3 regions of the Arthrobacter sp. 01T414 genome follow, and region 3 is predicted to be linked to each of the others. Evidence: predicted binding sites of a transcription regulator. Region 3 holds the regulator's gene; each other region holds the start of a gene.

Region 1 (10,117 bases), on a different contig from region 3:
CGTCACCGCGAACCCCAACGGCGGGAACCTGCTCCAATCCGAGGCCTTCGCCGAGGTCAAGCAACACTACGGCTGGAAGCCGCTCCACCTGGTCTACGAGACGGCCGACTACACGAGCTATAACCTGGTCCTGGAAAAGTCCTTCCCCGTCCTCGGCAAGCTCTGGTACCTCATCAAGGGACCAGACGTCGCTTCCGTGGAGGACATCCCGGGCATCGCGGCCGCAAACGCCGAGTTCGTCAAGCGTGCCCGGCTCGGCATCTTTGCCATCAAAATCGAGCCAGACATCGTCCTCTCCGACGACGCACGGCGCATCATCGAGGGCGCGGGACTGGTCAAGACCCACAACCTGCAGCCCAACGACTCCACTGCGCTGCTGGACATCTCGCCGCAGGAAAACCAACTGCTGCGCAACCTGCATTCCCGTGGCCGCAACGCCGTGCGCAGGGCCATCCGCGAGGAGGTCGAGGTCCACAACGTGGAGCCCAGCGAAGAGAACTTCCGGGCGATGTATGCGCTGATGACCAACACGGTGGAGGCCAAGTCCCAGGTCCGGGTCCGCGAGTACGAGTACTACCGCCAGTTCTGGACCAACTTCCTGGACCGCGGCCAGGGCCGCCTGCTGTTCGTCTACGAAAACGGCGTGCCCTCAGTGGGAGCGTTCGTGATCAACTACGGGCGCAAGGGCACGTATAAGGACGGCGGTTCCCTGCAGAAGCGCAGCCAGTATGGCGACTCGCACCTGGTCCAGTGGACGGCTATCAACCAACTCAAGGAACTCGGCTGCACGGAATACGACTTCTGCGGCACGCCGCCCAGCGACAAGCTGAAGGACACGTCCAACCCTTTCCACGGCCTGGGCCTGTTCAAGACCAGCTTCAGCAAGACCGTCACGGACTTCGTCGGATGCTACGACCAAGTCCTGAGCCCGTTGAAGTACAAGGCCTGGATGGCCGCCGGTGAGCGCGTCGCCCGCCAGCTGTACACGCGGCGTACGGGCCAGCAGTTCTACTAAACCGCCCGCAAGCTTGATGTGAGGAGGCCGCAATGACCAAACCCCCCGACGGCCGCCGCGGGCCGCAGACCGACGGATTGCCCCGGACCGAGCCGATGTCGCCCATGGAGGTGCGCCAGAACGCCGCCGCGAAACGCATGCTCCGCAGGCTGGTGCAGGGCGAGAACCCGCCGACGGCGCCGCTGAGTATCGTTGACCGGCTGGCCGGCAGCCCGTACGCCAATCCGATGATCCAGGTCGGCGGCGTGGACAGCTCCGCCCGGAAGACCATCGACTTCGCCCTGAAGCTCGCCGAATCGATGTTCCGGTACGGCGCCGGCGCCCTCGAAGTGGAAACCAGCATCATCGCCATCACCGCTGCGCTGGGGCTGAAGAACATCGAGGTGGACATCACCAACCAGTCGGTGGCCATCAACTATGCCCCGAAGGACCAGACGCCCATCACGCTGCTGCGGGTGGTCCGGTCCTGGACCAACAACTACGCCGGCCTGGCCGAGGTCCACCAACTGGTCACGGACATCGTCGCCGGCGGAGTGGGCCGCGAGGAAGCGGTGCGCAGGCTCGACGAGATCACGCACAGCCCAAAGCCGTTCCCGCGCTGGATGGTCACCGTGGCATTCGGCGTCTTCTCCGCCGTCTTTGTCGGCGTGCTCGGCGGCGACCTGGCCGCTTCCGGCGTAGCCTTCCTCTCCAACCTGCTGATCAGCCTGCTGGCACGGCAACTGGGACGCTGGCGCACCCCGGACTTCTTCATCACGGCGGCCTGCTCGTTCGTCGTGACCCTGATCGCCCTGCTGCTCTGGCGCTTCGGCAGCCGGGCGGGAATCCAGATTCCGCCGGCGATCGTCGTGGTCGGCGGGATCCTGCTGCTGCTCCCCACCGGCCGGCTTGTCTCGTCGGTGCAAGACGCCATCAACGGCTTCCCGGTGACCGCGGCGGGCCGGTTCCTGTCCACCATGCTGACGTTCGGCGCACTGGTGGCCGGGATAGCCGTCGGCTTCGTGGTGGGGGCAATGACGGGGATGAAGGCCATCGACGTGACCGAAACATTCCCGGCGGAGTATCCATTGTGGGTGCTGGTGCCGCTGGTCGCCGTCGCCGTGGTCGCCATCGGCGTCACGGAGCAGACCTCGCTGAAGCTCCTGCTCCCGACGGCGGCGGTCGGCGTCGTCGGTCATCTGGTGCTGATCGGCGGATCGGCCGCAGGCATCGGACCCCGCTTCGCCCCGGCCCTCGCCGCCGTCGTCATTGGCCTGCTGGCCCGGGTGGTGGCGCTCCGGATGGGCGCCCCGCAGCTCGTCGTAGCGGTGCCCGCGGCACTCATCCTGCTGCCCGGCCTGACCATATTCCGGTCCATGTATGTATTGACCATCGAGGAATCTGAGATCCTGATGGGGGCCGGCGGGATGCTCAACGCAGGGGCAATCGTGCTCGGCGTCGCGGCCGGCATTGTGCTCGGCGACACGCTCGCCCGGCCGCTGACCCGCAGCCTGGCCAGCAACGAGCGGCGCCGCGCCCGCCGCCGCTGAATCTCCGGAGCCCCTGCACCGCGGGGGCTCCGGAGAGTCAGTGGCCTGGGCGGACTAGATCTTGCCGATCGGCAGCTTCTTTTCGGCCTGGAAATCATCTTCCACCCGGCCGCTGGCCCAGTACCCGGAAAGGGAGACCTGGGAGCGCTCCAGGCCGCGGTCGGCGAAGAACACCGGGCGCAGGCCCTTCATGTAGCCGCGTTCCCCGTGCGCGAAGACGTGCACCTTGCCCTCCGGCCACTCGGCGTCACGCACCGCATCGACCAGCAGGGTACCGCTCCCGGCCGGGGCACCGCGGCGCAGCAGCCAGCGCAGTTCCAGTCCTGCGGGGGCGTCGATCGCCAGGACGTCGGCGTCGCTGTCCACCTCCAGGAAGGCGAGCCCGCGGGCGTCCCGGGGGAGGGACCCGATGGCGGCGCTGATGGCAGGCAAGGCGGACTCGTCGCCGGCGAAGAGGTGCCAGTCCGCCGTCGGATCGGGGTTGTAGCCTCCGCCTGGTCCGGTGAAGACGAGGCTGTCTCCGGCCTGAGCGGAGGCGGCCCAGGGACCGGCCAGGCCCTCGTCTCCGTGGATGACGAAGTCGATCGCCAGTTCGGCCGCCGCCTCGTCGACCCAGCGGACGGTGTAGGTCCGGGTGTGCGGCCACTGCTCACGCGGGTGCGACTCCCGGATGGCCCACAAGTCCAGCGGTTGCGGATAATCAATGCCCGGCTGCGGGAACGCGATCTTGACGTACCGGTCCACGTAATCATTGTTGACGTAGGCGGCGAAACCGGGGCCGCCGGCGACGATGCGGACCATGTGCGGCGAGAGCTGTTCCCGGCGCAGGACGGTGAGGTTGGTCTGGGGCCGGGAGTTCCGGTTCGCCGAGGTGGCAGCGGGGACAGATGTCATGGTGCTAAGCCTAGCCAAGAAGCCGGTCAGGGCAGCGGCGGCAGTTCCCAGTCCACCGTCCCGTCGCCTTGTGCGGCGAGCAGCTCGTTGGTGCGGCTGAACGGGCGCGAGCCAAAGAATCCGCGCGAGGCCGACAGCGGGCTCGGGTGGGCGCTGGCGATCACGGCGGACGAGCCAAGCAGCGGCCGCACGCCTTCCGCGTCCTTGCCCCAGAGGACCACCACGAGCGGGACCGGGCCGCCGTGGGCGTCCTGCCGCTCCGCGACGGCCCGGATCGCGGCCGCCGTCACGGCTTCCCAACCCTTGTTCCGGTGTGAACCGGCAGCTCCGGCCCGGACGCTGAGGACGCGGTTGAGCAACAGTACCCCCTGCTTCGCCCAGCGGCTGAGGTCACCGTGTACGCGTGCCGGCAGCCCGAGGTCGGCGTCGAGCTCCTTGTAGATATTGGCGAGGCTGCGGGGGAGCGGCCGGGTGCCGCCGTCCACCGCGAAGGACAGGCCGACGGCGTGGCCGGGCGTGGGATAGGGATCCTGGCCCACTATCAGAACGCGGACGTCGGAGAGCGGTTGCCGGAAGGCCCGCAGGATGTTCGACGGCGCCGGCAGCACCTCGTGCCCGCCGGAGGTCTCCGCGGCGAGGAACTCCAGGACCGAGCGCAGCTGTTCCTCGACCGGCGCCAGCGCCTCGGCCCAGTCCGGTGCCACGAGTTCGTGCAAGGGAAGGCGCGCCATTGCCGCGAGGTCCACCGCTTCGCCGGCGGCGGGGTCCAGTTCGAAGAGCGCATCGGAATTAAATGAATCAGGCACGGCTTCATTCTCGCAGGGACCCGGGATGCTGCCCGGGCCCGCCAAATGACAAGCCTGTTATTCGGCCGTAACATGTGGGGGAGACCTATCGGAACGAGCCAGGGAGTGTGCAGTGGCCGAAGCAGCACCCGAGTACCTGCCCGCGGATGGCGCCGACGCCGCGCTTACGGCAGTCTCCGAGGACTCGCCGTTGAGCAGCCGCGAGCAGCAGATGCTTGCCTTGGAACGGCAGTGGTGGAAGTACGCCGGCGCCAAGGAACAAGCCATCCGGGAGCTCTTTGACCTCTCCGCAACGCATTACTACCAGATCCTCAACGCGCTGATCGACACCGAGGCGGCTCTGGCCCACGATCCCATGCTGGTCAAGAGATTGCGTAGACTACGTACGTCACGACAACGTGCCCGCACTGCACGCCGTTTGGGCTCGGACGCGTAAGAAAGCGCGTGTAGCCCGGCCGGAGGCGCGGAAATCCGCGCGGATTCCGGCGTCGGGCCATCAGCCAGAAATCAGCAAGGACGTCGTTTTACCATGACCAAATACGCTCGGGATGAATTTGATCGGGTCCCGGAGGCCTCCACGCGCCAAGGTGTCCACCGGACAGTCGCGGCACCCGGTGCCCGCCGCCTGGGTCCCATCCTCGCCTCGGGAGGCGCAGCCCTCGCCGTAGGCCTCGTCGCGTTCCTCCTGCTCCCGAAACTGGGCTTTGGTCCGGCCGGCGGCTCGGCCATGTCCGCCGACCAGGCCAGCAGCAACGCCGCGGCGTCGCAGGCAGCTTCCTCCGGCGACGGCTCAAAGCCGTCCCCCAGCAGCCGGCCGATCGGCAGCCTCGCCCCGGCGGGCTCCACGCCGTCCCCCTCCGCCACGCCGAGCGCCGCCGCGGACCAGGCAGGGGACAAGAAGATTGACAAGACGCAGCCGGTGGCGGTCTACAACGGAACGACGACGGCGGGCCTGGCCGGCCGCGTCGGATCAAGGCTCACCGGCGCTGGATGGGTCCAGGGCCCGGTCGGCAACTGGGGCGGCGCCCCCCAGCAGACCTCCGTGGTCTTCTACAACGGCCCGGCGCAGAAGGCGAACGCCGAAGCGCTGGGCTCGCTCCTCGGAATTGGCACTCTGGTGGATTCGGCGGACTTCCAAATGCCGCTGGTCGTCGTCCTAGGCCCCGGTTTCCAGTAGCGCCGGGCCGGCCGACGGCTTCGGTTACGCCTGAATAACTATTCCCGGCATGGCCGGGACCCCGTCCGGGCGCTGGTGGAAGGCTGTGGGTAGAGTGACTGCGGACTTCGTTTCGCATACCCGTTTCGCATACCGCGGCGCACATCGGGGTGGGCCGTTGGCAAGCTAGCTAGAAAGTGTGGAGAACATGGCATTGGGGACCGTCAAGTGGTTTAACGCCGAGAAGGGCTACGGCTTCATTACCGTCGACAGCTCGGGGGCCGACGTTTTCGTGCACTGGTCCGCGATCGCGGGCGAGGGCTACCGCGCACTGGCCGAGGGCCAGCGGGTGGAGCTGGAAGTCGGCGAAGGCGAAAAGGGCCCGCAGGCCGAAAGCGTCCGGCCCGCCTAGTGGCAGTCTCCTCTGTGGCCATTGCCCCGACGAGCCCTGACCGCCGGCTTCGGTTCCGGCGGTTCAGCCGTGCCGCGGCGGCCGGGTTAGCAGCAGCCGTGGCGTTGGGCGCCTGCGCCGGACCCGCGGGCAATGCCCGGGTGGACACAGCGGAAGCAAGCGGCGACGGCACATTGCGGATCGGCCTGATCCTAGACAACACCGGAAGCCAGGCATTCCTTAACGCGCCCCAGCTGGCGGCGGCAAAACTGGCGGTCAAGGAAATTAATGCGGCGGGCGGCCACAAGGGCAAACCGGTGGAGCTGCTCCCGCAGTCCGTCGGCACGGACACCGCGGCGCAGGCCAAAGACCTGGTGGCGGCCAAGGCCGACGTCGTGATCGGGCCCACCGACTCAAGCCGCGCCGCGGCCGCCATCGACGTCCTCGCAGGCGCCAAGGTCGCCGTCATTTCCCCGGCGAACACCGCGTCGGGGCTCAGCAAGTACAAGAGCGGCGGCTACTACTTCCGCACCGCCGCCGCCGACATCGCGCAGGCTTCGGTCCTGGTCAAGCTCGCCAAGGACGGCGGCGCCAAGACCCTGGCCGTGGTCCACGAGGAAGGCAGCTACGGCCAAGACGTCTCCGTCGCAGTCTCGGCCGCCGCAAAGGCCGCCGGCCTGGGCACAGCGGTCGACGCCGAGTTCAAGGCGGGCCAGGCGCAACAGGCGGCAGCGGCCGCCAAAGCAGCCGCCCCGGACGCGGTCGTGCTGGTAGCCCGGGACGGCGCCCAAGGCGCCATTGCCGAGCTCAACAATGCGGGCCTGGCCGGAAAGAAGCTCATCCTCAGCGACGGAGCGGTCAACCAGTACGGGGCCGGCCTCGGCTCCAAAGCCCTGGACGGCGCCCGCGGGGTCCTGCCCGGCACATTCCCTTCCGCTCACTTCCAGGCCGAACTCGTGGCCGTGGACCCTGGCCTGAAGGACATGGCGTTCGCCGCGGAGACGTACGACGCCGTCAACCTTGCCGCACTCGCCGCAGCCGCCGCGGAGGACGACGCCGGGACCTCCATCGCCTCAAAGCTGGTTGCCGTCTCGGGCGGAACTACGTCAGGCAGCGATGCCGCCGGTAATTCCGGGGAAGCAGTGGTCTGCAAGTCCTACCAGGAATGCGTAACCGCCCTCCGGGCCGGCAAACGCCCTGACTACGACGGCGCCTCGGGTCCGATCAACTTCGATGGCAACGGCGACGTCACCGCTGCCGCGTACATGCTCTATACCTATGGGCCGGACAACAACGCCGAGATGACAGGCAGCGAAACCGCCCGCAGCACCGGCTCCTGATCGCTGGTAGCGAAGAGCGCCCGTCGGTGGCCGACCCCGGCGTCACCACTGCTTGCACTCTCCCCGGGGGAGTGCTAATTATGGAGTTAGCACTCCCGCGTATTGACTGCTAACACGACGTCCGGTTCGGCCGGTTGCGTTGTGGTGGCGGGCTGAGCGGGAGCGAGAGAAATACCTGGCTGGGGTGAGATCCCTGGCCCGGCGGCGTACAGAGGCTGCCGGGCAGGAATCGTCCGTCGCGGGCACCGCAGCGCAAGGTTCATTCTTAACGACTGTCCCGAAAGGACTACTGCCGTTATGGCCAAGATCATTGCATTTGATGAAGAGGCACGCCGCGGTCTTGAGCGGGGCCTGAACATCCTCGCCGACGCCGTCAAGGTCACCCTCGGCCCGCGTGGACGCAACGTCGTCCTCGAAAAGAAGTGGGGCGCCCCCACGATCACCAACGATGGTGTTTCCATCGCCAAGGAGATCGAACTGGACGACCCTTACGAGAAGATCGGCGCCGAGCTGGTCAAGGAAGTTGCCAAGAAGACTGACGACGTCGCCGGTGACGGCACCACCACGGCAACCGTGCTGGCCCAGGCCCTCGTCAAGGAAGGCCTGCGCAACGTTGCGGCCGGCGCTGACCCGCTCTCCCTCAAGCGCGGCATCGAAAAGGCCGTCGACGCGGTCACCCGCGAGCTCCTGGCCTCCGCCAAGGAAATCGAAACCAAGGAAGAGATCGCCGCGACCGCGTCCATCTCCGCCGGTGACAACGAAATTGGCGCACTGATTGCTGAAGCCCTGGACAAGGTCGGCAAGGAAGGCGTCATCACCGTCGAGGAGTCGAACACCTTCGGCCTCGAGCTGGAGCTCACCGAGGGCATGCGTTTCGACAAGGGCTACATCTCGGCCTACTTCGTCACCGACGCCGAGCGCCAGGAAACGGTCCTCGAGGATCCGTACATCCTGATCGTCAACTCCAAGATCTCCAACGTCAAGGAACTGGTTGCAGTCCTCGAAAAGGTCATGCAGTCCAACAAGCCGCTGCTGATCATCGCCGAGGACATCGAGGGCGAGGCTCTGGCCACCCTGATCGTCAACAAGATCCGCGGCACCTTCAAGTCCGTCGCCGTCAAGGCTCCGGGCTTCGGCGACCGCCGCAAGGCGCAGCTGGCCGACATCGCCATCCTCACCGGTGGCCAGGTCATCTCCGAGGAAGTCGGCCTCAAGCTTGAGACCGCCGGCCTCGAACTGCTGGGCAAGGCACGCAAGGTCGTTGTCACCAAGGACGAGACCACCATCGTCGAAGGTGCCGGCGACGCCGACCAGATCGCCGGCCGTGTGTCCCAGATCCGCGCCGAGATCGAGAACTCCGATTCGGACTACGACCGCGAGAAGCTGCAGGAACGCCTGGCCAAGCTGGCCGGCGGCGTTGCAGTCATCAAGGCCGGTGCCGCAACCGAGGTTGAGCTCAAGGAACGCAAGCACCGCATTGAGGACGCCGTCCGCAACGCCAAGGCTGCTGTCGAAGAGGGCATCGTCGCCGGCGGTGGCGTGGCCCTGATTCAGGCCGGCGCCAAGGCGTTTGCCAACCTGCAGCTCGAAGGTGACGAGGCAACCGGCGCGAACATCGTCCGCGTAGCCATCGACGCCCCGCTGAAGCAGATCGCCTTCAACGCCGGCCTCGAGCCGGGCGTTGTGGTCGACAAGGTCCGCGGCCTGCCCGCCGGCCACGGCCTGAACGCGGCAAGCGGCGAGTACGTCGACCTGCTCGCTGCCGGCATCAACGACCCGGTCAAGGTCACCCGCTCTGCCCTGCAGAACGCGGCTTCCATCGCCGGTCTGTTCCTCACCACCGAGGCCGTTGTGGCCGACAAGCCCGAAAGGGCCGGTGCCCCGATGGGCGGCGGCGACGAAATGGGCGGCATGGGCGGCATGGGCGGTTTCTAACCCCCTGGCTACCCGGCCCACCCCGGTCGGCAGTCCGCTGCCGGCCCCGGTACAACGACGACGGCGGTCCCACCTTGCGGTGGGGCCGCCGTCGGCGTTTAACCGAGCCCCGAGGCGCTCCCTCAGGTTGTGGGGTTTTTGGCCGGACGCTCCCTCAGGTTGTGCGGGGGTTGGCCGGACGCTCCCTCAGTTGTGGCGGGGGTTGGTTGGACGCTCTCTCAGCTGTGGCGGGGTTTGGCCGGACGCTCCCTCAGTTGTGGCGAGGTTTGGTTGGACGCTCCCTCAGTTGTGGCGAGGTTTGGTTGGACGCTCCCTCAGTTGTGGTGGGGGTTGGCCGGATGCTCCCTCAGTTGTGGCGGAGTTTGGCCGCACGCTCCCTCAGGCGAGCTCCGGGGGCGGGAAGCCTTGGATAGGTAGGCGCCGGAGCTGATGGAGCGTTGGTGGATTGGGCGCCGGAGCTGAGGGAGCGTTGGGGGATTGGGCGCCGGAGCTGAGGGAGCGTTGGGGGATTGAGCGCCGGTGGTGCGGGAGCATTGGGTAGGCAGGCGCCGGATCTGAGGGAGCGTTGGGGGATTGGGCGCCGGATGTGAGGGAGCGTTGGGGGATTGGGCGCCGGATGTGAGGGAGCGTTGGGGGATTGGGCGCCGGATGTGAGGGAGCGTTGGGGGATTGGGCGCCGGTGGTGCGGGAGCGTTGGGGGATTGGGCGCCGGATCTGAGGGAGCGTTGGGTGGCAGGGGTCTGGCAGGATAGTGCAGTGACGATTACAGCAGCGGCCGACGGTTCGGCTTTAGGAAATCCCGGTCCGGCCGGATGGGCCTGGTACGTGAACGACGACTGCTGGCGTGCCGGCGGGTGGCCGCACGGGACCAACAACCAGGGCGAGCTGATGGCCGTCCTGGACCTCTTCCGGGCCACGGCGCACCTTCCGGGCGAGGACCTGCACATTCTGTGCGACAGCCAGTACGTCATCAACTCGGTGACCAAGTGGATGCCGGGCTGGAAGCGGAAGGGCTGGCGGAAGTCCGACGGCAAGCCTGTGCTCAACGTCG
Region 2 (10,117 bases), on a different contig from region 3:
AAACCCGGGGCTGGCTCGGGGCGCTGCGTACTCGTCATCGGTGTCTCCTCCGGGGCCGCCATCTTCATGACGTTTCCGGCTTGGGGGTCTGCGTTTTCTACATCCACGGTGTTCATCCGGAGTTCCACTGCAGGCTGCAGCTGGGGGCGGCCGTTCCGCAGCATGTAGGGAGCCACCCATACGATCCAGAGCGCGACAGCAATGACAAGGATCACTGAGCTGCTAAGAGGGAAGTCCACAGTCAAAACCGTATGAGCAAGACGGCGGGGCGGGCGGCATTGGCACCGGTGTGTCGCGAGGCAACTGCCAAATCACTGGATATATGACGAAACGGCTGGTCAGGCGGGGGTTTCGGGAGCCTGTGCGGGACGCGTTTCCAGCCACCGGGCCAGCAGGCCTCCCGGGACTTCCTCCGAAGTCAGCGCGAAGGTGCGGTGGTCCGCCCATGCGCCGTTGATGTGCAGGTAACGCGGCCGGTATCCCTCGTCGCGAAACCCGAGTTTTTCCACCACCCGCAGGCTTGGGCGGTTCTCCGGACGGATGTTGATCTCCATCCGGTGCAGCCCCAGCGTGCGGAAGCAGTAGTCGGTCGCCATCGCGACGGCGGTTGGGGCTATGCCTTGGCCAGCCCTGTCCTGGTCCACCCAGTAACCGAGGGTGGCCATCATGGCCGAGCCCCAGACGATGGAGGAGACAGTCAACTGTCCAACGATTACCGGTTCCTTGAACCCGGGGGTCCAGGCCGTGATGACGAAAGGCAGGGCGGTGGCTTGCGCCGCCTGGGTCTTCAGCGACCGGACCATCTGCCGGTAATCGGGCAGCCCGCCCCCGGGTACGGGATTGGAAGCTTCCCAGGGGGCCAGCCACGCTTCGTTGCGGGACCTAAGCTCGCTCCACTCCTTGCGGTCCCGGTACCGGATCGGACGCAGCACGAGGTCGCCGCACTCCAGGGTCACCGGCCAGTTGAAGCTGCCCCCCACGGGACTATTCCGTCAGGCTGGAAGCGAAGCCGGGCAGCCAGGCCCGCAGGCCGGGGCCGAGGTCGTCGCTGTCGCAGGCGAGCTGGACGCAGGCCTTCAGGTAGCTGAGCTTGTCACCCGTGTCGTAGCGGCGGCCGCGGAAGACGACGCCGTACACGCCGTAGCCTTCGCCTTCGCCGGCGGAGAGTTCCTGCAGGGCGTCGGTGAGCTGAATCTCGCCGCCGCGGCCGGGCTCGGTCCGCTCAAGGACTTCGAACACCGCCGGGTGCAGGACGTAGCGGCCGATGATGGCCAGGTTCGACGGGGCCTCGTCGACGTCGGGCTTCTCGACCAGCTGCTTGATCCGGACGTACTCCTCGCCCTCAACGGCCTCGACGTCGGCGCAACCGTAGGCGCTGATCTGCGACGGGTCTACCTCGATCAGGGCCACGACCGAGCCGCCGGTCTTCGCCTGGACCTCGATCATGGTGCTGAGCAGTTCGTCGCGGGCATCGATGAGGTCGTCACCAAGCAACACGGCAAAAGGTTCGTAGCCAACGTGCTGCTTGGCGCGCAGCACTGCGTGGCCCAGGCCCATCGGGTCGCCCTGCCGGACGTAGTGGATGTCGCCCAGGTTGCTCGCGGCCTGGATGGACTCCAGCTTGTCGGTGTCGCCCTTGGCCTCCAGCGTCGCCTCCAGCGTGGGCACGCGGTCGAAGTGGTCCTCAAGGGCGCGCTTGTTGCGTCCGGTGATCATCAGGACGTCGTTGAGGCCCACGTTCACGGCTTCCTCAACCACGTACTGGATGGCCGGCTTGTCGACGACGGGCAGCATCTCCTTGGGCATCGCCTTGGTGGCGGGAAGGAAGCGGGTGCCGAGGCCTGCAGCGGGAATGACGGCCTTGCGGACCGAGGCGTTGGGTGTAATCACTCGACTAATCTAACCGAGGGGGCAAAACATCAGGTAATTGTCTCCGTCGGCACGGCAGCCGCGGCCCCTGAACCGGGTGCCGCCCGCGCGAAAGGACGCCACAGCATGAGCACCAAGGAAGAGATCCGCGCCCTCCACCGGCTGCGTCGGGCGTCAATGTCGCCGGCAGAACGGGACGCCGCCGGAGCGGCCATCGGCCGCCATGGACTGGCCTGGGCCTCCGCTCTGGCGAACGGCGGTTCGAGCACCTTCGCCGCCTACCTGGGAGTCGGCTCCGAACCGCCCACCCTTCCACTCTTGGCCGCCCTCCATAATGCGGGACACAGGGTGCTGCTGCCGGTCTGCGAGCCCGAACTGGCGCTGAGCTGGGTGTACTGGACCCCTGCCTCGGAGTTTGTCCGCAGCCGCTATGCGCCGATCCAGGAACCAACCGGTGAACGGCTCGGCACCTCCGCGGTTCGAGGGGCTGCCGGAATCTTCCTGCCCGCCACGGCCCTGGACCGCTCGGGCAACAGGATCGGCCAAGGCGGCGGCTATTACGACAAGTTTCTGGCGGCGCTGGCCGCCCTTCCCGCCGAGGCTTCCCAGGGCACCGATGGGCCACCGCCGACGGCGGCGGTCGTCTACGACGCGGAGGTGCTCGCCGCCGGCAGCATCCCGGCGGAGTCCTTCGACCGGAAGGTGGCTGCCGCCTTGACGCCCGGCGGGCTGGTCCCGCTGTCCGCGCTTTCCTAGCGGCAGCCGGCGGGTGATAGAATTGGCACTCAGGCCCTGCGACTGCTAATGCGGTTTCCTCGCTCACCGGTTCCGGTGACGGAGATGCCGCTTCGACAGCCCGGGACCTGCTCGTTTGTCCAAGAGGAGGAATCCCAGTGCCCACGTATGCATATGCCTGCAAGGACTGCAGCCACGCCTTCGAGACCGTGCAGTCCTTCACGGACAGCTCCCTGACGACCTGCCCGGAATGCCAGGGTACGTTGCGGAAGAAGTTCAACAGCGTCGGCGTCGTATTCAAGGGCTCCGGCTTCTACCGGACCGACTCACGGGACTCCAAGGGCAGCGCCGTCGCCCCCGCTCCGGCAGCCACCGCGAGTTCCGCCCCGGCTTCCGCCGCCGCCAGCTAGGACCAGACGGGCTGCACGCCCGCGGTTGTCCACATAGCGACGCCCGGGGCTGATGCCTGCCGACGGGCTCAACGTAGCGTGGCGGCATGGCCCACCGCAGCCGCCGCGCACTTTTCTCCGAATCGACGCCGCATTCAGAATCGGCACCTCCAGGGCTCCGGCGCGGCCCCTTCCGTCCCGGAGCCGGCCGCAAGTACCCGGCACGGCGGCGCTTCCGCGGCTGGGCTGGCAGACACCGCCGGCTGGCCATAGCCCTCCTGCTGTGCCTGGCCGCTAGCATCGCCGTGCACCAGCTAACGCCTGCGCCGGACGCGACCGTCCCGGCGTGGGCCGCCGCAAGGGATCTCCCGGCCGGCCGGGTCCTGGATGCGGCCGACGTCGTCGCCGTCCAGGTTCCGCCCGGCGTTGTCCCCGCAGGCTCGCCTGGCCATGAAGCACTGCAGGGAAAGCAGCTGGCCGTGGCGCTGCGCAAAGGCCAGCTGTTCTCCGACACCCAGCTTGTTGGCCCGGGGCTGCTGGCCGGCAGCCCGCCGGGTTCGGCGGCCGTGCCCCTTCGCATGGCCGACCCAGCCTCGATCCAGCTGGTCTCCCCCGGCCAGCTGGTCAATGTCGTCATGACGAGCGGCGACGGCTACGGGAAGGCAGCAGCACCCCGGGTGCTCGCGTCGGCGGTTCCGGTCCTGTGGACCTCCGCCCAGGGCGGACGTGCCGACCCATGGCTCGACGCCGGGGAGACGGACGGCCTGATGGTGGTGGCAGCGGACCGGGACCAGGCCCGGAAACTCGCCGGATCCTCCACCCAGGGCAAGCTGTTCTTCGTCCTGGTCGGGGCCGGGTCCGGCTAGGCGGAGGATCGCCGGCTCACCGGTGCGCCGGTCAGCCCCAATGTGGTGGGCGCTGTTCCTTGAGCCAGGCGTCGTGATCGTAGCTGCCGGGCTGGTCGCCCCAGCGTCGCGGATCGTCTTCGGCCGCCTTGTTCGGCAGCACTCCCCCGGATACCGCGGCACCGGATGCCGGCTGACCCTTTGACTTCCCGGAACCTGCATCCTGGCTCGGCACGGACGCGTCCGGGGTGGTTGCGTCCGAGTCGCCGGACCGGTTCGCGTCACCACCGTGACGCTGTTTGTGCTTGTCGTTCTCGGCGTCTGCGCTCATGCTGCCGGCCTCCTTGCTGCGAATAACTGTTCCCTGCTGAGCGGCACCGGCCGCGGCCTAGCTCCGGTCCGCGGTGGCCGGGGCGTAGGCTTCCTGTACGTCTTCGACGCTCAGGTTCTCGATGTCGTCGGAAAAGCCGGGCGAGGTGCGCGTTCGGCTCGATGCCACCGGCTTCTCCAGTCCGAGGTAGCCGCCGATCCGGTCCGCGCAGGCGGAAGGATCGGTGAAGACCTCTATGGTCCATAGTGGCATGTACCGCCAGCCCATGCGCTCCAGCAGCTGCGGGCGGAGGCGGCTGCGCTCACGCACCGTCATCCGCCGGTACCGTTCGGTGCCGTCCGACTCGATGGCAACCGGGCGGGGAATCTCTGCGTCGTCCTGGCCGATGGTGTGCATCGGGTCGGCAGCGGCAACCATGTCCAGGACGCCGTCGTACTGGTGCCAGACCCGCGCACCGCGGGCACGGAGCCGGTCGCCGAGATCGGCCACCAGCGGGTCGGCGCCGAGGGCCTGCTCGCTGGCCGCGGCACGTGACGCCGGGCTCCCCAGATCGGAGTTGCCCGCGATTTCGCGGTCCAGGAGTTCGTAGAAGTCCACCGCTCCGTGGCTCAGGCGGGTGACGTCCAGGTCCTCAGGCCGGAAGCAGCTCAATACGTGCAGTGAGCGCCGGGCCCGGGTCATCGCGAGTGCGAACTTGGCGCGGCCGCCCTCGGCTGACAGCGGGCCGAGGCTGTGCAGCGCACGCCCGTGCGGGGTGCGGCCGTAACCGGGCGAGAAGATGACATGGTCGCGGACCAGTCCCTGGGCCCGTTCAAGGTCCACCACCCGGAACGATTCGTCGCCGGCGGTGAAGAAGCTCCCCAGCAGCGGGTAGTTGGGCAGCTGCCGCCGGATGGCCTCGCCAATCCGGGCGGCATGGCGCAGGCTGCCGGTGACAACGGCCAGCGAAGTGCGCGGGCGGAGCCTTGCGTGTTCGAAGACCAGTTCCACCACGCGGTTCACTTCGGCGACCACCGATTCGACGCCGTCGTGGTCGGCGCTCGGCAGGCCGGTCCCGTCCGGCAGGTACTCCACCGTCAGGGCCCGGTCCAGCCCGGTGGCTGACTGCCCCTCCGGAAGCCTGCGGAGTCCGCCGTCGTAGAATCCCTTGCTCAGCTGCCGGACCAGGTCCTCGTCGACGGCACGGTAGACGGTCCTCAGTTTCCAGACCGGCAGCACCGCGGCGAGTGCCTGGTACGCACTCTCCACGGGCTGGTGTGAGTTTTCGCCGGCGGCGAGCCTCTCGACCCCTACGGTGAAGCCGCGGGGGCTGGCGATCTTGTCGTCGCCAAAGGCAATGACCTGCCGGGAGCGGGCGACGGCGGGCAGCACGGCCTGCAGCGAGGTGGCCTCGGCATCCAGGATCACCACCGCGTCGAAGCGCTGTTCGGCCGGCAGCAGGCTGGTCATGAGGTACGGGCTGACGGACCAGACCGGCACCAGCATGGGCACGAGCTCCGGCGATTGCGCGGTCAGCGCCGCGGGGGTCACCCGTCCGTCCTTCAGCAGGCTGCGCAGCAGGTCGGCCTGCCGGGGGTGCTCGCTGAGGGCGGCGCGCCACCGTTCCGCGAGTTTCCAGCGCAGCCGGGCGGCACCGCTGGCGATGTGGGCGTTGTCCGCGAGGCGGTACTCCGCTTCGAGCTGGCGGAGGGCATCGCCGTCGGACATCGCAAGATAGTCGTCGCCGCTGATCATGGCTTCGAGGGCGGACTGCCACCAGGCCAGCTCAAGCTCCGCGGCCACCGATTCCGCCGGCACCTCGCGCTCGGCGAGGTCCGCGAGCAGTTCGCCCAGGCCGTGCTCGCGCATGTTCTCCACGAGCAGGGTCCGCTCAGGCAGGGTCTCCAGCGTGCCGGTGTCCGCGACGAGGCGTTCCAGGCGCTCCATCAGTTCCTCGTACGGGGTCTCCCGGACGGCTCCGCCGGCAGCCGTGTGCCGCACGGCCGCACTCAGCTCGCTCAGCTCGGACTCCAGCTCACGGTACAGGGCCGTGATCTCGGCCAGCCCGGATGGGACGGCCGGGTGGCGCTGGGTGGTGGCGTAACCGGACCAGCTTGCCCGCTGCTCCTGGACCAGCACCAGCGAACTGTGGAGGTCCGCGATGTGCACGCCCGGACGGACGTACTCCTTGGCGACGCGCCGCAGGCGGGAGCGCTGCATGGACGCCATTTCGATGTTCCGTTCGCGGCGCCACGAGGACGGGGCGGTAGCCGAAATCAGATCATGGACGGGCCGGTCGAAAATGTCGGGGGTGAACTTGTCCAGGCTTTCCCGGACGGCGACCAGCAGCTCGATCTGGTCCCCCCACTCGGCGAACGTCTCGCCAAGGCGGATCTCGGCGTGTTCAGCGACGCCGTTCATCCGTTCGCGCAACTGCGGGAGCTTCTCCGCGACGGAGCGGGCCACCTGCTGCGCCTCCTGGGTCTCCTTGCGCGTCAGCAGCCGCGCGCCGTGCCACGGGCTCATGGTGGAGGCCCGGCTGAAGCTGCCCAGCTCCGCGGCCCGCTTGAGCCGCCCCGCGAGTTCGGCGCGGTCCCGGATGCTGTCCAGCACGCTGCGCTTGAGCCGGACAGTGGTGGCCGGCGCCGGGTGAATGGCGGTCAGCGCGGCGAGCGACTGCATCGCCTCATACGGCGAGCATCCCCAGCGCGCCCGGACGTTGTGCAGGGAAGCGACATGGTCCATCAGGGCGTGACGGTGCTCGGTCAGGGTGGAGTGCAGGTTCGCCAGTTGCGGTTCGAGCGACTTTTCGTTGCGGACGATCGCGCGGACCAGCTGACCCTTGAGCATCAGGGGCGTGGAGTTGCCGGCGAGCTGCACGAGCAGCGACTCGAGCCCCAGCGCCTCCAGCTGGGCGGAGACCTCGCCCAGGCTGGCGCGGCGGTCGCCTACGACCAGGACGCTCTTGCCTTCGTCGACCAGCGCACCGATGGTGTTGATCGCCGTCTGGGTCTGGCCGGTTCCCGGCGGGCTGCTGACCACGAGTGAGTCGCCGGCACGGACGGCGTCCACGACGTACTGCTGGTCCGTGTCGGCGTCGAGCAGCAGGAGTTCGTCCGCGGGGCTGCGCTCATCCGTGCTGGGGAAGCGTCCCTCCTCCAGCGGGGGGACGTCGACGGGTGCGCCGGCAGCGGCGCGGCCGAGGGCCGCCACGGTCGGGTTGGCCTGGTTGATCCACGGGTCGTCCAGGTTGCCGGAGAGGTCGGCGAACGTGGAGACCAGCAGGTTGTGCTCGATTTCCGCGCCGTGGATCGGCTGGATCAGGGTGCCCAGGCGGTCGAGCACCGGCTGCGGGTCGAATCGGGCCGTGCTGTAGGCCATCCGGGTTACGGCGTTGACGTCGAACACAATGCCGTGGATGGTCTTCAGGTGCCGGACCAGGGCCGGGTTGATCCGGGCCTGCTCAGTGAGCTGCAGTTCGTAGTCGTCCTCGCCGGGGCGGACGGTGAGGGAGATGGCGGTGAGCATGACCGGCGCGGAGACGCGCTGCGGTTTGCCCCCGACGGCGGAGGTCCAGACGACGGTGCCGGCCGAGAAGTAGCCGGCGTCGATGCCGCGGTCGTTGGCGAGCTCGAAGATCTTGGAACGGAGGTTGCGTGAGGCGCGGGCGGCGACGACGTACTGCTGGCGGTCGCGGATCAGGGTCGACAGGCGGGTCCGTCGCCCGGCCATCAGCTGGGCCAGGCCGGAAGGGTGCGCGTGGGTCAGGTCTATGGAGCCTTCAGGCGTCTTCGTAAAGCGCAGCATGGTGTCTGCTCCGGTGACGGGTTTGAGACCCGACAGCCATTTCCTAAACTCCTCGGAGCCCTCGGGGTGGCCTTGACCAACTGACACTGCTGCCTTCTTTTCTGTGCTCACGGTTTCTGTGTTCGCGGCTTCTGGGTTCGCGCGGGACGCCCTGGACCATACCGGCATGTTTTCGAGGTTAGCCCGAATCGGGCGTTGGTGCGGGGCCGCAACACTGGCACACACCAAATTCGTGGGCAAATTGCTTCGCCGAAGCCGCTTGGCCAAAAGAAAATGGCCGGCCTCCGAGGAGGCCGGCCATTCACAACGCTATTCCCATTCGATGGTTCCCGGCGGCTTGCTGGTGACGTCCAGCACCACGCGGTTGACGCCGTCCACCTCATTGGTGATCCGGTTGGAGATCCGGGCGAGCAGCTCGTAGGGCAGCCGCGACCAGTCCGCCGTCATCGCGTCCTCGGAGGACACCGGACGCAACACGATCGGGTGGCCATAGGTGCGGCCGTCGCCCTGCACCCCGACGCTGCGGACGTCCGCCAGCAGCACCACGGGCATCTGCCAGACCTCATTGTCGAGGCCGGCCGCGGTCAACTCGGCGCGGGCGATGGCGTCGGCCTTGCGCAGCAGGTCGAGCCGCTCCTTGGTCACCTCGCCAACGATCCGGATGCCGAGCCCGGGGCCCGGGAAGGGCTGCCGGCCCACGATTTCCTGCGGCAGGCCAAGCTGGGCACCGACGGCGCGCACCTCGTCCTTGAACAGGGCACGCAGCGGTTCCACGAGCTCGAACTGAAGGTCTTCCGGCAGGCCGCCCACGTTGTGGTGGCTCTTGATGTTCGCAGCTCCCTCGCCGCCGCCGGATTCGACGACGTCCGGGTACAGGGTGCCCTGGACGAGGAACTTGATCTTTTCGCCGTGTGCGGCGGCCTCGGCGATGATGGCCAGTTCGGCTTCTTCGAAGGCGCGGATGAATTCGCGGCCGATGATTTTGCGCTTGGTTTCCGGGTCGCTGACGCCGGCCAGCGCGGCCTGGAAGCGCTCCTGCTCGTTGGCGACGTAAAGCTTAACGCCGGTGGCGGCCACGAAGTCGCGTTCAACCTGCTCGGCTTCGCCCTCGCGCAGCAGTCCGTGGTCCACGAAGACGCAGGTCAGCTGGTCGCCGACGGCACGCTGCACCAGGGCTGCGGCGACGGCGGAGTCAACGCCGCCGGAGAGGCCGCAGATGACCCGGGAGTCACCGATCTGCTCGCGGATCCGGGCGACCTGTTCCTCGAGGATGTTGCCCGTGGTCCAGTTCGGTTCCAGCTTGGCGCCCTTGAAGAGGAAGTTCTCGAGAACCTGCTGGCCGTAGGCGGAGTGCTTCACCTCGGGGTGCCACTGCACGCCGTACAGGCACTTCTCTTCGTTCGCGAAGGCGGCGACGTCGGCGCCCGCCGTTGTCGCGAGGACCTCAAAGCCCTCCGGGGCTTCGTGGACGGAGTCGCCGTGGCTCATCCAGGTGCTCTGGTGCTGCGGCATGCCCTCCAGGATGGAGCGGCCTTCGCCAATGGTGGTGGTCTCGGTGGCGCCGTATTCGCGCAGGCCGGTCCGGGCCACCTTGCCGCCCAGGGCGTTGGCCATGGCCTGGAAGCCGTAGCAGATGCCGAACACCGGCACACCTGCCTCGAACAGGTCGGCGCCCACGCTCGGGGCACCTTCGGCGTAGACGCTGGCGGGGCCGCCGGAGAGGATGATGGCGGCCGGGTTCTTGGCCAGCAGCTGCTCGGTGCTGTAGGTATGCGGAACGACTTCCGAATACACATTCGCTTCCCGGACGCGGCGGGCAATCAGCTGCGCGTACTGGGCACCGTAGTCAACAACCAGGACAGGCCTTTGGGACGTCTGGGATGCAGTGGAAGTGGTCACTGTCCTAGCCTACTTTGCACCCCCGGTCCCCCGCACATTGAGAAGCCCCGGGTAAGCGAACTCACAGGGTAATTCCCCGGTTCAGGGGCCAGTCAGGGGCCGGCTCAGTAGCGCTGCGGAGCCTGCGGGTTGGCGGCCAGTTCGGCCTCCACCTCGGCGTGGAACTTCTTCTCCACGAAGAACGACAGGAACGGCACGACGCCGCCCAGCGCCAGGATGATGAGCTTGGCAAAGGGCCAGCGCATGAGCGACCAGAGCCGGAA
Region 3 (9,820 bases):
CACGTCGACTTCACTTACGAAGTTTCCCGGTCGCTCGCCGCCTGCGAGGGCGCCGTGCTGCTCGTTGACGCCGCCCAGGGCATTGAGGCCCAGACCCTCGCCAACCTCTACCTGGCGATGGAGAACAACCTCACGATCATCCCGGTCCTGAACAAGATCGACCTGCCCGCCGCGCAGCCGGAGAAGTACGCCGAAGAACTGGCTAACCTGATCGGCGGCGACCCGGACGACGTGCTGCGCGTCTCCGGCAAGACCGGTGCCGGCGTCGAACTCCTGCTGGACAAGATCGTCCGCGACCTTCCCGCGCCGGTGGGCGACCCGAACGCCCCCGCCCGCGCGATGATCTTCGACTCCGTCTACGACACCTACCGCGGGGTCGTCACCTACGTCCGCGTGGTCGACGGCATGCTGCACCCGCGCGAACGCATCCAGATGATGTCCACCCGCGCCACCCACGAACTGCTCGAAATCGGCGTGAGCTCCCCGGAACCCACCCCGTCCAAGGGCCTGGGCGTCGGCGAGGTCGGCTACCTCATCACCGGCGTGAAGGACGTCCGCCAGTCCAAGGTCGGCGACACCGTCACCAACCTGGCCAAGCCGGCCACGGATTCGCTGCCCGGCTACGCCGACGCCAAGCCGATGGTCTTCTCCGGCCTGTATCCGCTGGACGGCACCGACTATCCGGTGCTCCGCGACGCGCTTGAGAAGCTCATGCTCAACGACGCCGCGCTGGTCTATGAACCGGAGACGTCCGCTGCGCTGGGCTTCGGCTTCCGCGTCGGGTTCCTCGGCCTGTTGCACCTGGAAATCACCCGCGAGCGGCTCGAACGCGAGTACAAGCTGGACCTGATCTCCACCGCGCCGAACGTTGAGTACGAGGTGACGCTGGAGGACAAGAAGGTCGTCCACGTGACCAACCCCAGCGAGTACCCCACCGGCAAGGTTTCCGAGGTCCGGGAGCCGATGGTCTCCGCCACAATCCTCGCGCCCAACGAATTTGTCGGCGCCATCATGGAACTGTGCCAGAGCCGCCGCGGCGTGATGGGCGGCATGGATTACCTCTCCGAGGACCGGGTGGAGATCCGCTACCGGCTGCCGCTGGCAGAAATCGTCTTCGACTTCTTCGACATCCTCAAGTCCAAGACCCGCGGCTACGGCTCGCTGGACTGGAAGGCCGACGGCGACCAGGTCGCCGACCTGGTCAAGGTGGACATCATGCTCCAGGGCGAACAGGTCGATGCCTTCAGCGCCATCACCCACCGCGACAAGGCCTACGCCTACGGTGTGATGATGACCGGCAAGCTGCGCGAACTCATCCCGCGCCAGCAGTTCGAGGTGCCGATCCAGGCAGCCATCGGTTCCCGGATCATCGCCCGTGAGAGCATCCGGGCGATCCGCAAGGACGTCCTGGCCAAGTGCTACGGCGGTGACATCACCCGAAAGCGCAAACTGCTGGAGAAGCAGAAGGAAGGCAAGAAGCGCATGAAGATGGTGGGCCGCGTCGAGGTGCCCCAGGAAGCCTTCATTGCCGCGCTGACCACGGAAGAGTCCAAGGACAAGGCCAAGAAGTAGCCATGCCAAGCGCACTTCCCCTCGGTGACCCGGCGCCGTCGGACGGGCTCCTGCCCGGCCAGGCGGCGGCGGGCGCCGCGGACCGGGCCTTCGGGCTCTACGTCCATATTCCGTTCTGCGCCGTGCGCTGCGGCTACTGCGATTTCAACACGTACACCGCCACCGAACTCGGCGGCGGCGCATCGCAGGATGCCTACGCCGGCACCGCCGTCGCGGAGGTGGATTTCGCCGGTCGGGTGCTGAAGGCTTCCGGCTTGCCGGAACGCCGGCTCAGCACGGTGTTCTTCGGCGGCGGCACGCCGACGCTGCTTCCCGCCTCGGACCTGGCGCGCATCCTAGGCGCCGCGATCGATACCTGGGGGCTGGAGCCCGGCGCCGAGGTCACCACGGAAGCCAACCCCGATTCGGTCACGCCGGAATCCCTGCAATTGCTCGCCGACGCCGGCTTCACCCGCGTCTCCTTCGGCATGCAGTCGGCCGTGCCGCACGTCCTCAAGGTCCTGGACCGCACTCACACGCCCAGCCGCGTGCCGCAGGTCGTCCAGTGGGCGCGCGAGGCGGGCCTCGCAGTGAGCCTGGACCTGATCTACGGAACACCGGGGGAGTCGCTTGAGGACTGGCGGTACTCGCTGGAAACAGCCCTGTCCTACGGCCCGGACCACATCAGCGCCTACGCGCTGATCGTCGAGGAGGGCACGAAGCTCGCCGCCCAGATCCGCCGCGGCGAAGTGCCCGGCATCGACGACGACGACCACGCCGCCAAGTACGAGCTGGCCGATGAACTGATCGTCGCAGCCGGCCTGGGCTGGTACGAGGTCAGCAACTGGGCGCGCACCCCGGATCAGGCCTGCCGCCACAACCTGGCCTACTGGCGCGGGGATGACTGGTGGGGCATCGGCCCCGGCGCACACTCGCACGTCGGCGGGGTCCGCTGGTGGAACGTCAAGCACCCCACCGCCTATGCCGGCCGGCTGGGCTCGGGCGTCTCGCCTGCCGCGGGCCGGGAGACCCTCGACGCGGAGACCCGCAACGTGGAACGCGTCATGCTCGAGGCCCGCCTGGTCACCGGCCTTGAGATCGCAAGCCTGGGTGGGCTGGGGGACACCGGGCGTCATGCGGTTGCCGGGCTGATTGCGGAGGGGCTGGTGGACCCCGCAGCGGCCTTCAAGGGCCGGCTGGTGCTCACGCTCAAAGGCCGGCTTCTCGCCGATGCAGTGGTCCGACGGATCCTGCCCGACTAGGCAGTCAGGGCGCGAGCGCCTAGATCGCCTAACCGCGCTACTTGATCCAGCGGAGGTTGTACTCGTACCGGTGCGGCTGGCCGCGGTTGACGTGGATGCCGGCGGCCACTGAGAAGCAGGCGAGGGCGATCCAGATGGCGGTTGCCAGGACGGCGAACAGGTTGCCCACCACGGGGACAAAGACGAGCAGGTTGGCCACCACAGCGGCGATCGTGGGCGGAAGCGTGAAGTTCAGGGCTTCCTTCGACTCCTGTGCCGTGAACGGGCCGCGGTCCTTGAAGATCAGGTAAATCAGCAGCGCGGGAATGCAACCCAGGATGCCGCCAAAGTGCGCAAGGGTAGCCCATTGCCGGTCTTCACTCGCCGTCAGCGGCAGGGCATTTGCGGGAACGCCATGATACTGCGACTGGCCATGGCCGGCCTGGTGGTCCGTGTGGTCGCGTGCGTCTTCTGCCACGTTTCGTCCTTTGGATTGCGGTGGAGCGTTGGTACCTCTACGAGCCGCGGCCGCAACAAAATGCAGCGGCCGCTCTTCCAAGAATACTTGCTCGCGACGCGTATGAAGCACGCGGACGGGGCTACGGCACCGTGAGGAAGTCGATGACCTCTTCCACCCGGCCCAGCAGGGAAGGCTCCAGGTCTGCGTAGCTGCGCACCGCGCCGAGGAGTTTTTGCCAGCCCAGGCCGATGTCCTCCTTGGTGCTGTGCGGCCAGCCGAAGGCGGTCAGGATGCCGGTCTTCCAGTCCACGCCGCGCGGGATGACCGGCCACCGTTCTATGCCCAGCACGGCGGGGCGGATCGCCTGCCAGACGTCCACATACGGGTGCCCGACGATCAGCACGTTCCCCGCTGCGCCCGGCGTGGCCATCACTGCATCGGCGATGCGTGACTCCTTTGAGTCGGGAACGAGGTGGTCCACCAGCACGCCGAGGCGGCGCCCCGGGCCGGGCCGGAAATCTTTCACAGCGGCAGCCAGGTCGTCGATGCCGTGCAGCGGCTCAACCACGATGCCCTCGACGCGGAGATCGTCACCCCAGACTTTCTCGACCAGTTCGGCGTCGTGCTTGCCTTCGACCCAGATCCGGCTGGCCTTCGCGACCTGGGCGCGCTGGCCCTCCACCCGGACCGAGCCGGAGGCCGTCCGTGCACCGGGGGCCGCTGCCGGTACCCGCGGGGCGGGCGGCATCAGCCGGATGGGCTGCCCCTCGAGCAGGAAGCCGAAGCCGAGCCGGAACGAGCGGGATTTGCCGCGCCGGTCCTCGAGGGCCACCACGTGCATGCCGCCGGACTTCTCCACGCGGGTTACGGCGCCGACCCAGCCTGACTGCACGTCCTCTAGCACCATGCCGCGTTCCACCGGGATTTCGGGCAGCTGGGCCTTGGCGGGCGCGGAGAGATCCTGCGGGCCCCAGTTCTGGTACGACATCGGTTACACACTGCTTTGCACTTGGGAATCACTTGGGAATTACGGGGGAGGGAACGGGGGCGCGGCCTGTGGTGTGCCGGGAAACACCGGTCCCGGTGGTCACGCCCGCAGCGAATCCAATGCTAACAACGGCGCGAGTCATATTAGACTGGTTAGCACTTAGGCATGTCGAGTGCTAACACCGGGTCTTCTTTCACGTCCGGCGGCACCGGCGAACCGATACGGGTCGATTGGAGGTGGAGCGTGAGCGAGCCACGCAAACTCGAAGTGCTGCGCGCCATCGTGGAGGACTACGTCCATTCCCGCGAACCGGTTGGATCCAAAGCCCTGGTGGAACGGCACCACCTGGGCGTGTCCAGCGCAACGATCCGCAATGACATGGCCGCGTTGGAAGATGAGGGCCTGATCACGGCGCCGCACACGAGCGCCGGGCGGATTCCCACGGACAAGGGCTACCGCCTGTTCGTGGACCAGATTTCGGCGGTTAAACCGCTATCGCCGGCAGAGCGGCGCGCCATCCAGGCCCTGCTCGAAGGGTCCGATGACCTCGACGACGTCCTCGACCGGACGGTGCGGCTGCTCTCGCAGCTGACCAACCAGGTCGCCGTCGTGCAGTACCCGCTCTTGAGCCGTGCCCGCGTCCGGCACATCGAATTCGTGCTCCTGGCGCCGCGCAAGGTCCTCACGGTCCTGATCGCGGACACCGGCAAGGTGGAGCAGCGCGTGATCGACGTCGGCCAGGACTTTGGCGACGAGGCCCTCGCCGATCTCCGCTCCCTGTTCCTGGCAAAACTCTCCGGCACCCCGCTGAGCCTGCTGCCCCAGTCGCTGCAGGCCGTGGTGGACAGCTGTCCGCCCGTGCGGCGCGGCGCTGCCCAGGCCCTGGCCCGCGGACTTGAATCGCTTGCCGCGAGCAGCCGGGAGGAACGGATGGTCATGGCCGGTACCGCCAACCTGGCCCGGTCCAACGTGGACTTCCCGCTGAGCATCGGCCCCGTGCTGGAGGCCCTCGAGGAGCAGGTAGTGATGCTGCGCCTGCTCAGCGACATGGCGCAGGACCCGCGCGGTGTCACCGTCAGCATCGGCCGGGAGAACCCCTACGACGGCCTCTCCGAAGCATCCGTGGTGGCCACCGGCTACGGTCCGGACGCCACAGCCAAGGTCGGAGTGCTCGGCCCCACCCGGATGGACTATCCCACCACCATGGCCGCCGTCCGTGCGGTGGCCCGCTACCTTTCGCGGATCCTCGGGCCCTGACCGGCCGGACCGTGCACCGGACTTCTCGCCACTACAGGCAGTACCCACTGGCAGTACAAAAAGGAAGAGATACACACTTTGAGCAGCCACTATGACGTTCTTGGAGTCTCCCGTGAAGCGACGGGGGAAGAGATCAAGAAGGCCTACCGCAAGCTTGCGCGCACCCTGCACCCGGACGTGAACCCCGGCGACGACGCTTCCGAGCGCTTCAAGGCGGTGACCCACGCCTACGAGGTGCTGTCCGACCCGCAGAAGCGCCGGGTCTACGACACGACGGGCAACGAGAACGGTACCGACAACGGCTTCGGCGGCGGGTACGCCGGCCAGGGCTTCGCCTTCCAGGACATCTTCGAGACCTTCTTCGGCGGAGCCGGCGGCCAGGGCGGCCCGGCATCCCGGGTGCGCCGCGGCCAGGACGCCCTGATCAGCGTCCGGATCGACCTGCGCGATGCGGTCTTCGGCGTCAACAAGAAGCTCGAAGTCGACACCGCCGTCACCTGCCCCACCTGTGAGGGCTCCTGCTGCCGCGAAGGCAGCCACCCCGAGCGTTGCGACATCTGCGGCGGCAGCGGCCAGGTCCAGCGCGCAGTGCGCTCCATCCTCGGCCAGGTCATGACCACCGCCCCCTGCGGCAGCTGCGAAGGCTTCGGCACCGTGATCAAGGACCCGTGCAACGAATGCGCCGGCCAGGGCCGGATCCGCAGCCGCCGGTCGCTCACCGTCAAGGTCCCAGCCGGCGTCGCCACCGGCACCCGCATCCAGCTCTCCGGCCAGGGTGAGGCCGGTCCGGCCGGCGGTCCCTCCGGTGACCTGTACGTCGAGATCCGGGTCAACAACGACCCCACTTATGTGCGCGAAGGCGATGACCTGCACGCAAGCCTCAGCATCCCCATGACGGCCGCGGCGCTTGGCACCGAGCTGACCCTGGAGACCTTCGACGGATCGCAGGAAATTGACGTCAAGGCTGGCACCCAGTCCGGCGAGGTCATCACGCTCCGCGGCCTGGGCGTAACGCACCTGCGCGGCTACGGCCGTGGCGACCTGAAGGTCCACCTCCAGGTGGAAACCCCGGCCAAGCTCGACGCCGCCCAGGAAGACCTGCTCCGCCAGCTCGCCAAACTCCGCGGCGAGCAGTTCACCGAGGGAAAGCTGGCCGCAAGCGGCGGCGTCTTCGCCAAACTGCGGGACCGGCTCGGTAACCTGTAGCGGTGAGTAACCCGGTTTTCTTCACCCCCGCAGGCACCCTGGACCAGCTGGTTCCCGGTGCGACGTTCGTCCTCGAAGGCGCCGAAGCGCGCCATGCGGTGACGGTCAAGCGCCTGGCCGTGGGGGAGGCCGTGGACATCGCCGACGGCGCCGGCAAGCGAATCACCGGCACCGTGACCGCCGTCGCCCCGCAGGAGCTGACGGTGGAGTGCGGCGAAGTGGCGGTCGAGCCAAAGCCGGGCGTTTCCCTGGTGCTGGTGCAGGCGCTGGCCAAGGGCGACCGGGACGAGCTGGCGGCCGAGACGGTGACTGAACTGGGGATCGACGCCGTCGTTCCCTGGCAGGCCGAACGGTCGATCGTCCGGTGGAAACCAGAACGCGCCGCGAAGGCGCACGCCAAATGGCAGTCGGTCGTGACGGCGGCGGCGAAGCAGGCCCGCCGGGCCTGGATCCCGGAGGTCCGCGCCGCGGTGGACGGCAACGGCCTGCAGGCGGCCGTTGCCGCCGCGGACCTCGCGGTGATCCTGCATGAGGACGCGGTTCGGCCCCTGCGGCAGGTGCTGGAGGCGTGGTCCCAGCAGCTGACCGACGACGGCGTAGCCCGGGAGGTGCTCCTGATCGTGGGACCCGAGGGCGGCATCAGCCCGCGCGAGGTAACGCGGCTCTGCGATGCGGGGGCCGTCACGGCCCTGCTGGGCCACCACGTGCTGCGTTCCTCTACCGCCGGACCCGCCGCCACCGTGCTGGCCAGCGACATTCTGGGACGCTGGTAGCGGCAACCCGCTGACGTCACAGCTCCGGCGCGGGCCGGAGTGCAGGGCGGAGATAACCCTTAGCGGACAGTGAACCCGCGGGTATCGACATTCAGGTCCTGGACCTTGCTGGCGGGGTCGATCTGCGACACGCGGACCTCATACTCTCCCGGACCCAGGTTCAGCGTGAGGTTGAACAGCCCGGACTCCGAGGCGTCGGCCGAGGCGGTGGTGGTGCCGTCGAGGTAGGGCGTCTTGCTGGCGCCGTCGACCCGCATTATCTCCCAGCGCAGCTTGCCGCCCGGGACCGTGCTCCGGCCGGAAATCTTGACCTTTCCGTCCGCTACCTCGGTGCCCTCCTGCGGATCGATGATCCACACGGGGGCGACCATTCCGGCGCTGCGTGAGGTCGGTGAACCGAGCCGGACCCGGTTGAAAGCGACGTAGTCGGTGTGTCCATCCACGAGGATGACGACCTGGATCTGCTGTCCGGTGTCGGTCAGCCCCGCGCTGGCACCGGCGGCTGTGGCTGTATAGACGAGTTGCTGGATCGCACGTTCGGCTATGTCGGCGTCGACATTGCTGTTGAACGCATCGGCCGACACGTCCACCGTGATGACGTTCTTGCCGGAAATCGAGGTGGCCAGCATCCTGGGGTTCTGCCACGGGGTGAAGAAATCGGGATCGAGCGGCTTCTGCGACATCATCACCCGCAGGGCCCGCGTGATCGGGTTGTCCTCTTCGGACACGTCGCGGAATTCGCGGTACAGGAAGACGTTGTTGTTGCTGCGCCCGATCCAGTAGACCGGTGCCTTGTTCGAAGCCTGCGTCGATTCCAGCGGGGCGCTGGTGGTCGCGACGCCCGCCGCAGTTCCGGGGACGGTGTGCGTCGGCGTGTTCGAGTTCGTGATTCCGGGCTGGGGCGTGGCCACGCAGCCGGACAGCGCCAAGGCCGCGGGCAGCACAAGATGCAGCAAGCCGCGGCGCGTACGCCGCCCTGCTGCAGTCCCGGTCACTCCGCGCTGGATGATTGCCCTGTTCCCTTCGCTGTGGGCCTCGCGCCGCGGGCGCGGCAGGGCCGAATCCAGCATTACACAGGGAGACCGCGCTCCGGACGGGATTCGGGGCGGTCCGGCGAACTGCAACGGGAACGATATGAGGACGATATGAAGTTGATACCTAATGTCGTGCCGGAGGCCCAAACGAAGGCCCAGGCGGAGGCCCGTGCCGGCCCCGCGCCGCCCGCGCGCGCCGGTACCGGGCCGCGCTGGCGTAAGATGGAAGAACCCGCTGAAACCGGCGCGGACGGCCCGGATTGCCGTCGGCCCGCACCCGACGCGGCGAGACCATTTCCGAACTGGAGGGGACCAGAGGCCTACGGGCCAACACCATGACTGAAGCAGCCAACGGCAAGGCCCGGATCAGCGCGAACGAGCGCACCGCAGGGGAATTTCCCCACTCCCTCCCAGGTCTGCGGACGGAGGTGGTCCTGTTCGACAATTCCGACCAGATGGTGCAATCCCTGGGAAGCCATGACGAAGCCCTGCGCTTCATCGAGACCCAGTTCCCCAACGTCGACTTCCACGTCCGTGGCAATGAGCTCTCCATCAACGGCCCTGCCGCCGACGTGCCCCGCATCATGCGGCTGCTCAACGAGGTGCGCGGCCTGGTGGCACGCGGAACCGTCATAACCCCGGTGGTCCTGCAGCAGCTCGTATCCCTGCTGCGCAGCCAGTCGCTGCAGAACCCGGTGGACGTACTCACGCACAACATCCTTTCCAGCCGCGGCAAGACCATCCGGCCCAAGACCCTGAACCAGAAGAACTATGTGGACGCCATCGACGCGAACACGGTGATTTTCGGGATCGGCCCGGCCGGCACCGGCAAGACCTACCTGGCCATGGCGAAGGCCGTCCAGGCGCTGCAGCAAAAGGAAGTCAACCGGATCATCCTGACCAGGCCGGCCGTCGAAGCGGGGGAGCGGCTCGGCTTCCTGCCCGGCACGCTGAGCGACAAGATCGATCCCTACCTGCGCCCGCTCTACGACGCCCTGCACGACATGATGGATCCCGAGTCGATCCCGCGGCTGATGGCCGCGGGGACCATCGAGGTGGCGCCGCTCGCCTACATGCGCGGGCGCACGCTCAACGATGCGTTCATCATCCTGGACGAGGCCCAGAACACCACCCCGGAACAGATGAAGATGTTCCTCACCCGGCTGGGCTTCGGGTCCAAGATGGTCGTCACGGGTGACGTCACCCAGGTGGACCTGCCGTTCGGCACCCGGTCCGGGTTGCGGATCGTCGAGGACATCCTGCAGGGGATTGAGGACGTCAACTTCTCGGTCCTGGACGCCTCCGACGTC

What was found. The regulator HrcA, encoded in region 3, represses chaperone genes, less so after heat shock. The targets are predictions, from matches to a motif close to TTNGCACTCGNNNNNNNCGAGTGCNAA.
Region 1: a site for HrcA is predicted at 7,218-7,244, ahead of groL (chaperonin GroEL). Genes of this name have one in related genera too.
Region 2: a site for HrcA is predicted at 2,648-2,674, ahead of AC1DK9_RS03640 (FmdB family zinc ribbon protein). Genes of this name have one in related genera too.

What each region holds. Positions count from the first base shown of each region.
Region 1 covers NZ_JBFTQK010000006.1:103,189-113,305, reverse strand. The annotation lists gene AC1DK9_RS14060 (lipid II:glycine glycyltransferase FemX) at 1-1,015, shown strand, start outside; gene AC1DK9_RS14055 (threonine/serine exporter family protein) at 1,048-2,544, shown strand; gene AC1DK9_RS14050 (siderophore-interacting protein) at 2,599-3,438, opposite strand; gene AC1DK9_RS14045 (uracil-DNA glycosylase) at 3,465-4,169, opposite strand; gene AC1DK9_RS14040 (DUF3263 domain-containing protein) at 4,357-4,680, shown strand; gene AC1DK9_RS14035 (LytR C-terminal domain-containing protein) at 4,774-5,421, shown strand; gene AC1DK9_RS14030 (cold-shock protein) at 5,609-5,812, shown strand; gene AC1DK9_RS14025 (ABC transporter substrate-binding protein) at 5,953-7,131, shown strand; gene groL (chaperonin GroEL) at 7,429-9,066, shown strand; gene AC1DK9_RS14015 (RNase H family protein) at 9,823-10,117, shown strand, end outside.
Region 2 covers NZ_JBFTQK010000001.1:768,273-778,389, reverse strand. The annotation lists gene AC1DK9_RS03660 (hypothetical protein) at 1-215, opposite strand, end outside; gene AC1DK9_RS03655 (GNAT family N-acetyltransferase) at 339-980, opposite strand; gene galU (UTP--glucose-1-phosphate uridylyltransferase GalU) at 985-1,890, opposite strand; gene AC1DK9_RS03645 (5-formyltetrahydrofolate cyclo-ligase) at 1,996-2,625, shown strand; gene AC1DK9_RS03640 (FmdB family zinc ribbon protein) at 2,763-3,014, shown strand; gene AC1DK9_RS03635 (RcpC/CpaB family pilus assembly protein) at 3,101-3,859, shown strand; gene AC1DK9_RS03630 (hypothetical protein) at 3,891-4,169, opposite strand; gene AC1DK9_RS03625 (AAA family ATPase) at 4,227-8,042, opposite strand; gene guaA (glutamine-hydrolyzing GMP synthase) at 8,265-9,854, opposite strand; gene AC1DK9_RS03615 (DUF3817 domain-containing protein) at 9,959-10,117, opposite strand, start outside.
Region 3 covers NZ_JBFTQK010000002.1:205,421-215,240, forward strand. The annotation lists gene lepA (translation elongation factor 4) at 1-1,572, shown strand, start outside; gene hemW (radical SAM family heme chaperone HemW) at 1,575-2,813, shown strand; gene AC1DK9_RS06425 (DUF4870 domain-containing protein) at 2,851-3,270, opposite strand; gene AC1DK9_RS06430 (DUF3097 domain-containing protein) at 3,392-4,240, opposite strand; gene hrcA (heat-inducible transcriptional repressor HrcA) at 4,484-5,497, shown strand; gene dnaJ (molecular chaperone DnaJ) at 5,576-6,703, shown strand; gene AC1DK9_RS06445 (16S rRNA (uracil(1498)-N(3))-methyltransferase) at 6,706-7,476, shown strand; gene AC1DK9_RS06450 (GerMN domain-containing protein) at 7,536-8,432, opposite strand; gene AC1DK9_RS06455 (PhoH family protein) at 8,846-9,820, shown strand, end outside.